One region of the Sphingomonas sp. NCPPB 2930 genome, then DNA from elsewhere that is predicted to be linked to it. Evidence: predicted binding sites of a transcription regulator. Region 1 holds the regulator's gene; the other holds the start of a gene.

Region 1 (5,756 bases):
GATATGCGCATAGATCGGCTCGGCCCAGCCCATCGCCTTGTAGATGGGAAGCTGGCGGAAGGCGTTGTTGAGGTGATCGTCGCCGCGGATGACATGGGTCACGCCCATGTCATGGTCGTCGACCACCACCGCCAGCATATAGGTCGGCGTGCCGTCGGAGCGGAGCAGGACCAGATCGTCCAGCTCGGCATTCTGCACGGTGACGCTGCCCTGCACCCGGTCCTCGATCGTGACCGCCCCTTCGCGCGGGGCGCGCAGGCGGACGACGAAGGGCTGGCCCTCGGGCGCGGTCGCGGGGTCGGCGTCGCGCCAGGGCGAGCGGATGCGCAAAGGCTGCTTGGCGGCCTGCGCGGCCTCGCGCTGCGCGGCGATCTCGTCCTGCGTCATGTAGCAGCGATAGGCATGGCCCTTGGCCATCATCTCGCGCGCCACCTCGGCATGGCGGTCGGCGCGGGCGAACTGGAACACCGCCTCGCCGTCCCAGTCCAGGCCCAGCCAGCGCATGCCGTCCAGGATCGCGTCGATCGCGGGCTGGGTCGAACGGGCGCGGTCGGTATCCTCGATGCGCAGCAGGAACTTGCCGCCATTCGCCTTGGCGAACAGCCAGTTGAACAGCGCGGTGCGCGCGCCGCCAATATGGAGGAAGCCGGTCGGCGAGGGCGCGAAGCGGGTGACCACTTCGCCTGCGGCCGACCCGGTGGCGATATCATCTGTTGCGCTCAACCGCGCATACTCCCAATCATGAATTTCGATGGCCTATTCAGCCGCCGCAGCCCCTAGCATCAAGCGCGGCCCTCGCCAAATGCCGCGCTGGACGGCGTTGGAACTTTGGGCGGAACGCGAGCGGACGCAGCTGGCGCTGTGGATGCCGGTGGCCTGGGGGCTTGGCATCGCCTTGTGGTTCGTCCTGCCCGATCCGCGCGGCTGGGCGGCGCTGATCTGTGTGGCGGGCGGGGTCGGGCTGGCGGCGTTCACCCTGTCCGGCGGCGGCCGCGTGACGCGCGGCATCGGCATGGCCGCGCTGCTGGTCGGCGGCGGCGCGACGCTGGCCTGGGCGCGGGCCGAGTCGGTGGCGGCGCCGGTCCTGGCCCGCCCGGTGCTGGCGACCATGACGGGCGCGGTGGAGGGCGTCGACCGGCTGGCGGCGCGCGGGCTGATGCGGCTGATGCTGAAGCCGTCGGAGGCCAGCGACGGGCGCGGGCGGGCGATCATGCTGCCGCCCCATGTCCGGGTGTCGCTGCCCATCGAGGATGTTCCGGCCGGTCTGGGGCGCGGGGCGATCATCCGCCTGCGCGCGCGCCTCATGCCGCCCGCCGGACCCATTGCACGCGGCGGCCATGACTTTGCCCGTGCCGCCTGGTTTCAGGGGATCGGCGCGACGGGGCGTGGCTTCGCGCCGGTCAAGGTCCTGCGGCCATTGAGCCGGGGAGAGGGGCTTCGCCAGCGGCTGTCATCCCATATTTCCGCGCGGATCGAGGGGAGTGCGGGCGGTATCGCAGCCGCGCTCGCAACCGGCGATGTCGGCGGCATCGGCGAGGCGGATGCCGAGGCGATGCGCCGGGCGGGGCTCGCGCATCTGCTGTCGGTCAGCGGGCTGCACATCACGGCGGTGGTCGGGATCGTCATGGTCCTGACGATCCGGCTGCTCGCGCTCTGGCCATGGCTGGCGCTGCGCGTGCGATTGCCGCTGGTCGGAGCGCTGGCGGGCGCGGTCGCGGCGATCGGCTATACCGCGCTGACGGGGGCGGAGGTGCCGACGATCCGGTCCTGTGTCGCCGCCATGCTGGTGCTGGCGGCGCTGGCGCTGGGACGCGAGGCGATGACGCTGCGGCTGGTTGCGGCGGGGGCGTCCATCGTGCTGCTCTTCCGGCCCGAGGCCCTGATGGGGGCGAGTTTCCAGCTGTCCTTCGCGGCGATCACCGCCATCGTCGCGCTGCACGAACATCCCGCGATGCGGCGCTGGTTCGGCCCGCATCCCGACTGGCGCTGGTCGGCGGCGCGGCAGCTGGGGGCGTTGCTCGTCACCGGGCTGGTGGTCGAGGCGGCGCTGATGCCGATCGCCATCTATCATTTCCACAAGGCGGGGCTGTACGGCGCCTTTGCCAATATCGTCGCCATTCCCTGGACGACCTTTGTCGCCATGCCGTTGGAGATGCTGGCGCTGCTGCTCGATCCCGTGGGGCTGGGCGCGCCCTTCTGGTGGCTGCTCGGCCATGCGCTGGGGGCGTTGCTCTGGCTGGCGCGGCAGGTGGCGGCGATGCCGGGGGCGGTAATGGCGCTGCCGGTCGCGCCGGACGGGGCTTTCGCCGTGACGATCCTTGGCGGACTATGGGTGGCGCTGTGGCGGACGCGGTGGCGATGGCTGGGCGTGCCGGGCGTGGCGATCGGCGTGACCGCCATGCTGGCCGCGCCCGTGCCCGACCTGATCGTGACCGGTGACGGCCGCCATGCCGCGATCCGCACCGGCGGCGGCATGGCGCTGTTGCGGGAGCGGGCGGGGGATTATGTCCGCAATGCGCTATTCGAAATCGGCGGCAGCGACGATGCACCGCTCGCGCTGGTCGACCAGGCGGAGGCGCGGTGCGGCGCCGATATCTGCCTGACCCGGATCGTGCGGGACGGGCGCGTCTGGCGGGTGGCGGCGACGCGAAGCGGTTATGCGGTGCCCTGGGCCAGCCTGATCGCGCTCTGCGACCGCGTCGACATCATGATCGCCGACCGACGGCTGCCCGAGGCGTGCCGCCCGCGCTGGTTGAAACTCGATGCCCTCGCCTTGCGCCGCAGCGGCGGCGTGACGATCCAGCTGTCGGGACCAGTCGCCGAAACCGCGCGGATGCCGGGGGACCGGCACCCCTGGATCGTGGCGAGCGAGGCGCGTGGACGCTGACCCGCTCGCTCCCTTGTCAATCGTAGCGGCGCAGAATGCCCGACAGCTTGCCCTGCACCCGCACCTGGGCGGGCGCGTAACGCTGCGGATCATAGGCGCGGTTGGCGGGGTCGAGCCGGATCATCGAGCCTTCGCGCCGGAAATATTTCAGCGTCGCCTCCGCCTCGTCGATCAGCGCGACGACGATCTGGCCGTCGCGGGCGATGTCGGTGCGGCGGATCAGCGCATAGTCGCCGTCGAGGATACCCGCCTCGACCATCGAATCGCCCGACACCTCCAGCGCATAATGCTCGCCCGTGCCGAGCAGGGCAGCGGGGACGGCCAGGGTCGAGCTGCCCTCGAACGCCTCGATCGGGACACCCGCGGCGATACGGCCGTGCAGGGGAATCTCGACCACGTCATTGGCGGGCTCGGCGACCGGCTTCGCGGCGGGCGGTCGCGCATCGGCCGCGCTGGCGGCGGCCGCGACCGGCTTTTCCGGCCGATCAGGCATCCGCAGCACCTCCAGCGCGCGGGCGCGATTGGGCAGGCGGCGGATGAAATTGCGTTCCTCCAGCGCGGAGATCAGGCGGTGGACGCCCGATTTGGACTTGAGGTCCAGCGCCTCCTTCATCTCCTCGAAGGAGGGCGAGACGCCGGTTTCCCGCAAACGGTCGTTGATGAAGCAGACAAGCTCATGCTGCTTTGCGGTGAGCATCGCGATCCTCCGTCCAGAACAGACGTGGAACTTATATGGAACGGAAAGGCTTGCGTCAAGCGAGCATCAGGATTTCCGCCGAGTCGCCCGCAGGGGCCGGGGGCGCGTGCGGCGGGCGGATCACCAGGCACGTCGAGCGCGCCAGAGTCAGCAGCATCGAGCTGTCCTGGATGGCCGCCGCATGGATGCGCCCGTCGATCATCGCGGCGCGCAGATAGTCGATGCGCGGACCGTTGGCGGGCAGATCCTCGCCCAGAATGGCGGGGATCGCGCTGGGGAAGGGATCGCCCGCGCCCGCCATATGCGCGACCAGCGGCTTGACGAACAGGATCGCGGTCACGAAGGCCGACACCGGATTGCCGGGCAGGCCCAGCACGACCATGTCGTTCAGCCGCCCCGCCATCATCGGCTTGCCGGGGCGAAGCGCGATCCGCCAGAAATCGATGCTGCCGCCCGCCGCCTTCAGCGCGGGCTGGACCAGATCATGGTCCCCCACCGACGCGCCGCCGGTCGTGACCAGCAGATCGGCGGCGACCCCGGCAAAGGCGTCGCGCAGCCGTTCCAGATTGTCGGGTAGGATGCCCAGATCGATGATCTCGACGGGCAGGTCGGCGAGCAAAGCCGCCAGCATCACGCCGTTCGACTCCGGCAGGGCATCGGCATCCCCCTGTCCGGGGGGCACGAGTTCGTCGCCGGTCGCGGCGATCGCGATCCGGACGCGCGGGCGGACGGGCAGGGTGCCATGGCCGCCGGTTGCCGCCACCGCTATCCGCGCGGGCGTCAGCCGCTGCCCGGCGGCGATCAGCCTGTCGCCCTGCGAAAAATCCAGCCCGCGCCGCCGGACATTGCGCCCGCGATGCGCCGGGCCTTCGCCGGTCAGGGTCAGCGTTTGCTCCTCGCGCCCCGCCTCTTCCTGAACCAGCACCGTGTCGGTGCCCTGTGGCAGCGCGGCGCCAGTGAAGATGCGCGTCGCTTGTCCGGCTTCGACTCTCTCCAGAAAGGGGCGTCCGGCGGCGCTTTCGCCGATCACCGTCCAGGGCCCCGGCATGTCGTCGAAGCGGATCGCATAGCCGTCCATCGCCGACAGGTCGCGCGAGGGCTGGGTCCGCTGCGCCAGCACGTCGCGCGCGGCCCAGCGCCCGGCGGCGTCGCGCAGGGCGAGCTCGATGGCGGGCCGGTCAGGGGCGAGCGCGAGCAGGCGCTGTTGGGCTTCGGCAACGGGTAGAAGAATGGCGGTCACTCCTATTGGCGACAAGACGCGTCGTCGGCGCTGGCGTTCCCGCAGGCGGGCCGGTCAGGCGTGCCAGTCACCCGACTTGCCGCCGGTCTTGGACAACAGCCGAATATCGCCGATCGTCATGCGCTTATCGAGCGCCTTGGCCATGTCATAGACGGTCAGCAGCGTGACCGATACGGCGGCCAGCGCCTCCATCTCCACCCCGGTCTGGCCCGCCGTCGCGGCGGTCGCGGTCGCGGTCACGCCTTCGGCATCCAAGGTCAGTTCGATCTCGACCTTGCTGAGCGGAAGCGGGTGGCAGAGCGGGATCAGGTCGCTGGTCTTCTTGGCGGCCATGATCCCGGCGACCCGCGCGACGGCGAGCACGTCACCCTTCTGGACGCTGCCCGCCGCGATCGCGGCGGCGGCCTGGGCCGACATGGTGATCCGCCCCTGTGCCACCGCCTGCCGGGCCGTCACCGACTTGCCCCCGACATCGACCATCCGCGCCGACCCGGTCTCGTCCAGATGGGTGAGGCCGGTCATCCGATCAGTTCGCGGGTCGCCGCCTCGACATCCTGCTGGCGCATCAGCGCTTCGCCGATCAGGAAGCAGTGAATGCCATGCTCGGCCATCGCGTCGAGATCGGCGCGCGTCGTCAGCCCGCTCTCGGCGACGAAGGTGCAACCCTGCGGCGCGCGGCCGACCAGTTCGTAGGTCCGCTGAAAATCGACCGAGAAGTCCCTGAGATCGCGGTTGTTCACCCCGATCAGTCGCGACTTCAGCCGGGCGGCGCGCTCCATCTCGGCGGCGTCGTGCACCTCGACCAGCGCGTCCATGCCGCATTCGATCGCAGCCGCCTCGATCTCCTGCATCTGGCCGTCGTCCAGCGCGGCGACGATGATCAGGATGGCGTCGGCCCCCAGCGCGCGGGCCTCATGCACCTGCCAGGGATC
Region 2 (5,756 bases), on a different contig from region 1:
GCGTCGTGCCTGTTCGTCGAGCAGGATCGCGGGGCTCTGGACGCGCTACGCGCCAATCTCGCCAAGCTGGGGGCGACGGGCGATGTCCGCGCGACCTCGGTGCTGGCGCTGGGCCCCGCGCGCCAGCCGCTCGACCTGATTCTGATGGATCCGCCTTATGGCACCGGCGCGGGCGTCGTGGCGCTCGACAAGCTGACCCGGCTGGGCTGGGTGGCGGCGGGCACCTGGATCAGTATCGAAACGGCCAAGCAGGAAGAGATCGACCTGCCGGGCTTCGTCGTCGACGCCTCGCGCGTCCATGGCAAGGCGCGGCTGACCCTGTTGCGTCAGGGCTGAGGCAGGCTCCGCCCCCGCATCAACGCCAGCCCGGCGAGGCTGAGCAGGCCCGCGGCGACCAGATAGCCGCCGACCCAGTTCAGCCCGCCGCGCTCGGTCAGCGCCTGTGCCGCGATCGGCGCCAGCGCGCCGCCGATGATCCCGCCCAGATTGAAGGTCATCGAGACGCCGGTATAGCGCACCCCCGCCGGAAACAGCGCGGGCAGCCAGCCGCCCAGAGGACCATAGGCGAAGCCCATCACGAACAGCGCCGTCGCCAGCCAGACGAAGACGATGGCCAGCGATCCCGATCCCAGCATCGGCCCCATCGCGACGCCGACCACCGCACATCCGGCAAAGCCCAGCGCCAGCATCATGGGCGCACCACGGCGATCGGCCATCACGCTCGACACCACGACACCCAGCGCCAAGAACAGGATCGCGACGAGCTGGACGCCCAGGAACGCCTCACGCGGATAGCCTAGGGCGCTGGTGCCATAGCCCAGCGCAAAGGCGGTCGCGAGGTAGAAGATGGCGAAGCAGGCGATCACCCCGCCCGTCCCCGCCAGCAGCGCACGGCCATGCCCCTGCAACAGCGTCGCGATCGGCACGCGCGGCAGGGCCTCGGTCCGCTTGGCCTCGGCGAAATCCGGTGTCTCGGTCAGCCGCAGGCGGACCCACAGGCCGAGCATCACCAGCACCGCGCTGGCCAGGAACGGCAGTCGCCACCCCCAGGCGCGGAATTGCGCATCGGTCAGGACGAGACCCAGGAGCAGGAAAAAGCCGTTCGCCAGGATGAAGCCGACCGGCGCGCCGAGCGGGGGAAACATGCCCCAGGTGTTGCGACGCCCCGGAGGCGCATTCTCCACCGCCAGCAGCGCCGCACCACCCCATTCGCCGCCTAGCCCCAGGCCTTGCCCCAATCGGGCGATGCACAGCAGCAACGGGGCGATCCAGCCCGCCTGCGCATAGGTCGGCAGGAAGGCGATGGCGACGGTCGATCCGCCCATCAGCATCAGGCTGACCACCAGCGTCGACTTGCGCCCGACCCGGTCGCCGAAGTGACCAAAGGCGATCGCCCCGACCGGCCGCGCGACGAAGGCGAGCCCGAAACTGGCATAGGACAGCAGCAATTGCGCCGCCGCCGAGGAGGCCGGGAAGAAGAGCGGGCCGAACACCAGCGCCGCCGCCGTCGCATAAATATAGAAATCGTAGAACTCGACCGCCGTCCCGGTCAGGCTGGCCAGCAGGATATGGCGGTGCGAAGGTGTCGAGGCACGGGTCATCCGCCCGCTGTGGCAGAAGCCAAATACCGCCGTAAAGACCTATAAGCTGCGACCCGGCGGGCCGGATCAGCCCGCCAGCACCTCGGTCAGCTTGAGCAGCAGCGAATAGAGCGTGCCCGACAGCAGCATCGCGACCGGCAGGGTCATGATCCAAGCGAGCGCCATGTTGCGGATTGTCCGCGCCTGGAGCCCGGCGCCATTGGCGACCGAGGCACCCGCGACGCCGGAGGACAGGATATGCGTGGTCGACACCGGCCGCCCCAGCTGGTCGGCGAGCAGGATCGTCGCCGCCGTCATCAGCTCGGCCGCCGCCCCCATGCCATAGGTCAGATGCGTCTTGCCGATCCGCTCGCCGACCGTGACCACGATCCGCCGCCAGCCGACCATCGTCCCCAGGCCCAGCGCCAGGGCGACCGTGATCTTCACCCAGAGCGGGATATAGCGGGTGCCACGCTCCAGCTGCTTGGCATAGCCGTTGAGCGACTCGATCTGACCGGCGGTGAAACGGCTCTTGGCACCTTCGTCCTTGGTTACCATCCGGGTGGTATCGAGAACCAGGTACATGTCGTTGCGCAAATTGGGAACGACCGCCGCCGGTACGCGGCTGAGCGTGCCGTAATCGGCGATCCGCTCGCCGATGTCGTGCGACAGGACCGACAGGCCTTCATAGACCTGCGGCGTATCGATCGTCTTGGCGCGTACGCCATCAACGACGGCGGCGCGGGCCTGGTCCAGCGAGACCGCATGGCCGGTCCCGTGCGCGGCATAGGCGGCGGAGGCGATGTCGGCGCTGCGGACAAAGGCGGGCATCGCACTTTCGGGCAGCGTCCGGTTGAGCGCATAGGCCGTGGGCGCGCAGCCGATCAGGATCAGCATGATCAGCCCCATCCCCTTCTGCCCGTCATTGCCGCCATGTGCGAAGCTGACCGCCGTGCAGGTGAAGATCAGCAGCGCCCGGATGCCGCGCGGCGGGGGCGTATCGCCCTCGGGTTCGCGATACAGGCGGTCGTCGCGGAAAAACCGCTTCATGACGAGGAGCAGCATCAGCGCACCGGCAAAGCCGATCAGCGGACTGAACAGCAGCGCGGATAGCACTTTCCGCACCTGCTCCATGTCGACGCCCGATGTGCCGGGGATGCTGGACAGAAGCTGGTTGGCGAGGCCGACGCCCAGGATCGACCCGATCAGCGCATGGCTGGACGAATTGGGCAGGCCCACTGCCCAGGTCGCCAGATTCCAGATCACCGCCGCCAGCAGCAGCGCGAAGATCATCGCGAACCCGCCTGCCGATCCGACATGCAGCATCAGGTCGATCGGCAGCAGGGTGATGATCGAATAGGCGACCGCGCCGGAGGAGGTGACGACGCCGAGGAAGTTGAAGAAACCCGACCATATGACCGCCACCGGCGCGGGAAGCGAATGGGTGTAGATCACCGTCGCCACCGCATTGGCGGTATCGTGGAAGCCGTTGACGAACTCGAAGCCCAGCGCGATCAGCAGAGCCAGGCCCAGAAAGGCGAAGACACCGACCGCCATCGGCTCGCCGACCCGCGCCGTGTCGGTCAGGATGCTGACCCCCGCATAGGCCAGGCCGCCGACGATCAGCGCGAGGAAAATCCACCGTCCCGACGGATGCAGCGACGCATCGAGCTTCGGTCCACGAATGCGAGATTCGGATTCCCCGCCGGCAAGCGCATAAGGTGTCATGATGAACGTCCGTTGCGCCACGGAGGTGACGTTTTTATGACGCTGGGCCCGTTAGCCGTGGCGAATGCCATGCCGGGATGCGGCGGGACGCCCTCGTGCGACGTCCCGCCCTATCCCGGACAGGCCCTTATCGCGTGCTGGCCAGCATGACGGGGGCGGCGAGCAGCGCGGCGACCTTCACGGCGGCGTCGGCCTGCATCTCCGCGCGGCACCGGGCCACGCCTTCGTTCTGCGCCAGATCATTGGTCATGGTTCCGCATGCGATCGCCGCCGCGCGGCGAATGCGGGCGTCGAGCATCGCCCGGTGATCGGGTCGATGGAGATCGAGATCGGCGTGACGGACCTTGATGCTGACCGGTTCGCGCAGCTGCGCCTGGACGGAGGCACCGGACAGGACAAACGAGGTCGCAAGGGCGACGGCAAAGATCTTGCTCATGGGAAGCTCCTGCATGGGGTCATGCCCGTCACGGCGGCGTCGGTGTTTCCACCCCGTCGCTCGTCGGCACGCACCGCCCCTAGGCCGCCGGCATGTCGGTTTCGGGTCGGGCGTGGGACGCCCGTGTGACATATCCCGCTATGCCACAGCATCGCCATCGAACGGCCGAAGGTTGCCCCGGCGGCCAACGTTCCCTAACTGTTCGCGATGACCGTCGCTTCCTCCGCCGATCCCGCCCGGATTTCCACCGGACAAATGGCCGATTACCCCTATCTGCGCACGCTGAACCCGGCACAGCGTGAGGCGGTGCTGACCACCGATGGCCCGGTCCTGGTGCTGGCGGGCGCGGGCACGGGCAAGACGGCGGCGCTGACCGCGCGGCTGGCGCATCTGCTCTACACCCGCAAGGCCTGGCCTTCCGAAATCCTGTCCGTCACCTTCACCAACAAGGCCGCACGCGAGATGCGGGACCGCGTCGGGCGGCTGGTCGGCGATGCCGTCGAAGGAATGCCATGGCTGGGCACCTTCCATGCCATCGGCGCCAAGATGCTGCGCCGCCATGCCGAGCTGGTCGGGCTCCAGTCGAACTTCACCATCCTCGACATCGACGACCAGCTTCGCCTGCTCAAGCAGTTGATCGTCGCGGCCGATATCGACGAGAAGCGCTTCCCGGCACGGGCGCTCGGCGGGTTGATCGACGAGTGGAAGAACAAGGGGCTGGTCCCCGGCGACATCGATGCGGGCGAGGCCGAACGCTACGCCAATGGCCGTGGGGCCGAGCTGTATCGCCAGTATCAGGACCGGCTGCGCAGCGTGAACGCCTGCGACTTCGGCGATCTGCTGCTCCACATGCTGACCATCCTGAAGACGCATCGCGATGTGCTGGAGCATTATCAGCAGCGTTTCCGCTATATCATGGTCGACGAATATCAGGACACCAACAGCGTCCAGTATCTCTGGCTGCGGCTGCTGGCGCAGGCGCGCAAGAATATCGCGTGCGTCGGCGACGACGACCAGTCCATCTATTCCTGGCGCGGCGCGCAGGTGGAGAATATCCTGCGCTTCGAGCGGGACTTCCCCGGTGCCAAGGTCATCCGGCTGGAACAGAATTACCGTTCGACCCCACATATCCTGGGGGCGGCGTCGGGCGTGATCGCCAATAATGGCGGACGGCTGGGCAAGACGCTGTGGACCGAACTCGACGTGGGCGAAAAGGTCCGCGTGCTGGGCGTATGGGACGGCCCCGAAGAGGCCCGGCGCGTCGGCGAGGAGATCGAGGCGGCGCGGCGCTCCGGCACCTCCTATGGCGATATTGCGATCCTGGTCCGCGCCTCGCACCAGACGCGCGAGTTCGAGGATCGCTTCATCGCGATCGGCCTGCCGTACCGGATCGTCGGCGGCTTCCGCTTCTACGAGCGCGCCGAAATCCGCGATGCGCTGGCCTATCTGCGGGTGGTCAACCAGCCATCGGACGATCTGGCGTTCGAGCGGATCGTCAACGTTCCCAAGCGCGGGCTGGGCGACAAGGCGCTGGCCAAGATCCACCAGCTGGCACGGGCCGAGGGGCTGCCGCTGACCCTGGCCTCGGCGCGTATCCTCGACACCGACGAACTGACCCCGCAGGCACGGCGGAGCCTTGGCAATCTGATCGGCGATATCGCCCGGTGGCGCGACATGGCGCGCGACCTGCCGCATCCCGAACTCGCCCGACAGCTGCTGGACGAGAGCGGCTATACCGCCATGTACCAGAACGAGAAGTCGGCGGAGGCGGCCGGGCGGCTGGAGAACCTGTCCGAACTTGTCCGCGCGATGGAGGATTACGAGTCGCTCGGCGCGTTTCTGGAGCATGTGTCGCTGGTCATGGAACGCGACGGCGACCAGCGCGAGCCTGAGGTGACGATCATGACGATCCACGCCGCCAAGGGGCTGGAGTTCGACACCGTCTTCCTCGCGGGCTGGGAGGAAGGGCTGTTCCCCTCGCAGCGGGCGATCGATGAAGGCGGCACGCGCAG

What was found. The regulator LexA, encoded in region 1, represses DNA repair genes until DNA is damaged. The targets are predictions, from matches to a motif close to GTTCCNCNCTTGTTCT.
Region 2: ACFX59_RS07305 (ATP-dependent helicase) is a predicted target of LexA. The motif match lies at 3,934-3,949, and genes of this name have one in related genera.

The regions. Positions count from the first base shown of each region.
Region 1 covers NZ_JBHZQU010000021.1:32,903-38,658, forward strand. The annotation lists gene gltX (glutamate--tRNA ligase) at 1-723, opposite strand, end outside; gene ACFX59_RS16875 (ComEC/Rec2 family competence protein) at 803-2,887, shown strand; gene lexA (transcriptional repressor LexA) at 2,904-3,584, opposite strand; gene glp (gephyrin-like molybdotransferase Glp) at 3,640-4,824, opposite strand; gene moaC (cyclic pyranopterin monophosphate synthase MoaC) at 4,879-5,346, opposite strand; gene trpC (indole-3-glycerol phosphate synthase TrpC) at 5,343-5,756, opposite strand, start outside.
Region 2 covers NZ_JBHZQU010000004.1:184,696-190,451, reverse strand. The annotation lists gene rsmD (16S rRNA (guanine(966)-N(2))-methyltransferase RsmD) at 1-336, shown strand, start outside; gene ACFX59_RS07320 (MFS transporter) at 327-1,601, opposite strand; gene ACFX59_RS07315 (inorganic phosphate transporter) at 1,668-3,308, opposite strand; gene ACFX59_RS07310 (UrcA family protein) at 3,436-3,744, opposite strand; gene ACFX59_RS07305 (ATP-dependent helicase) at 3,952-5,756, shown strand, end outside.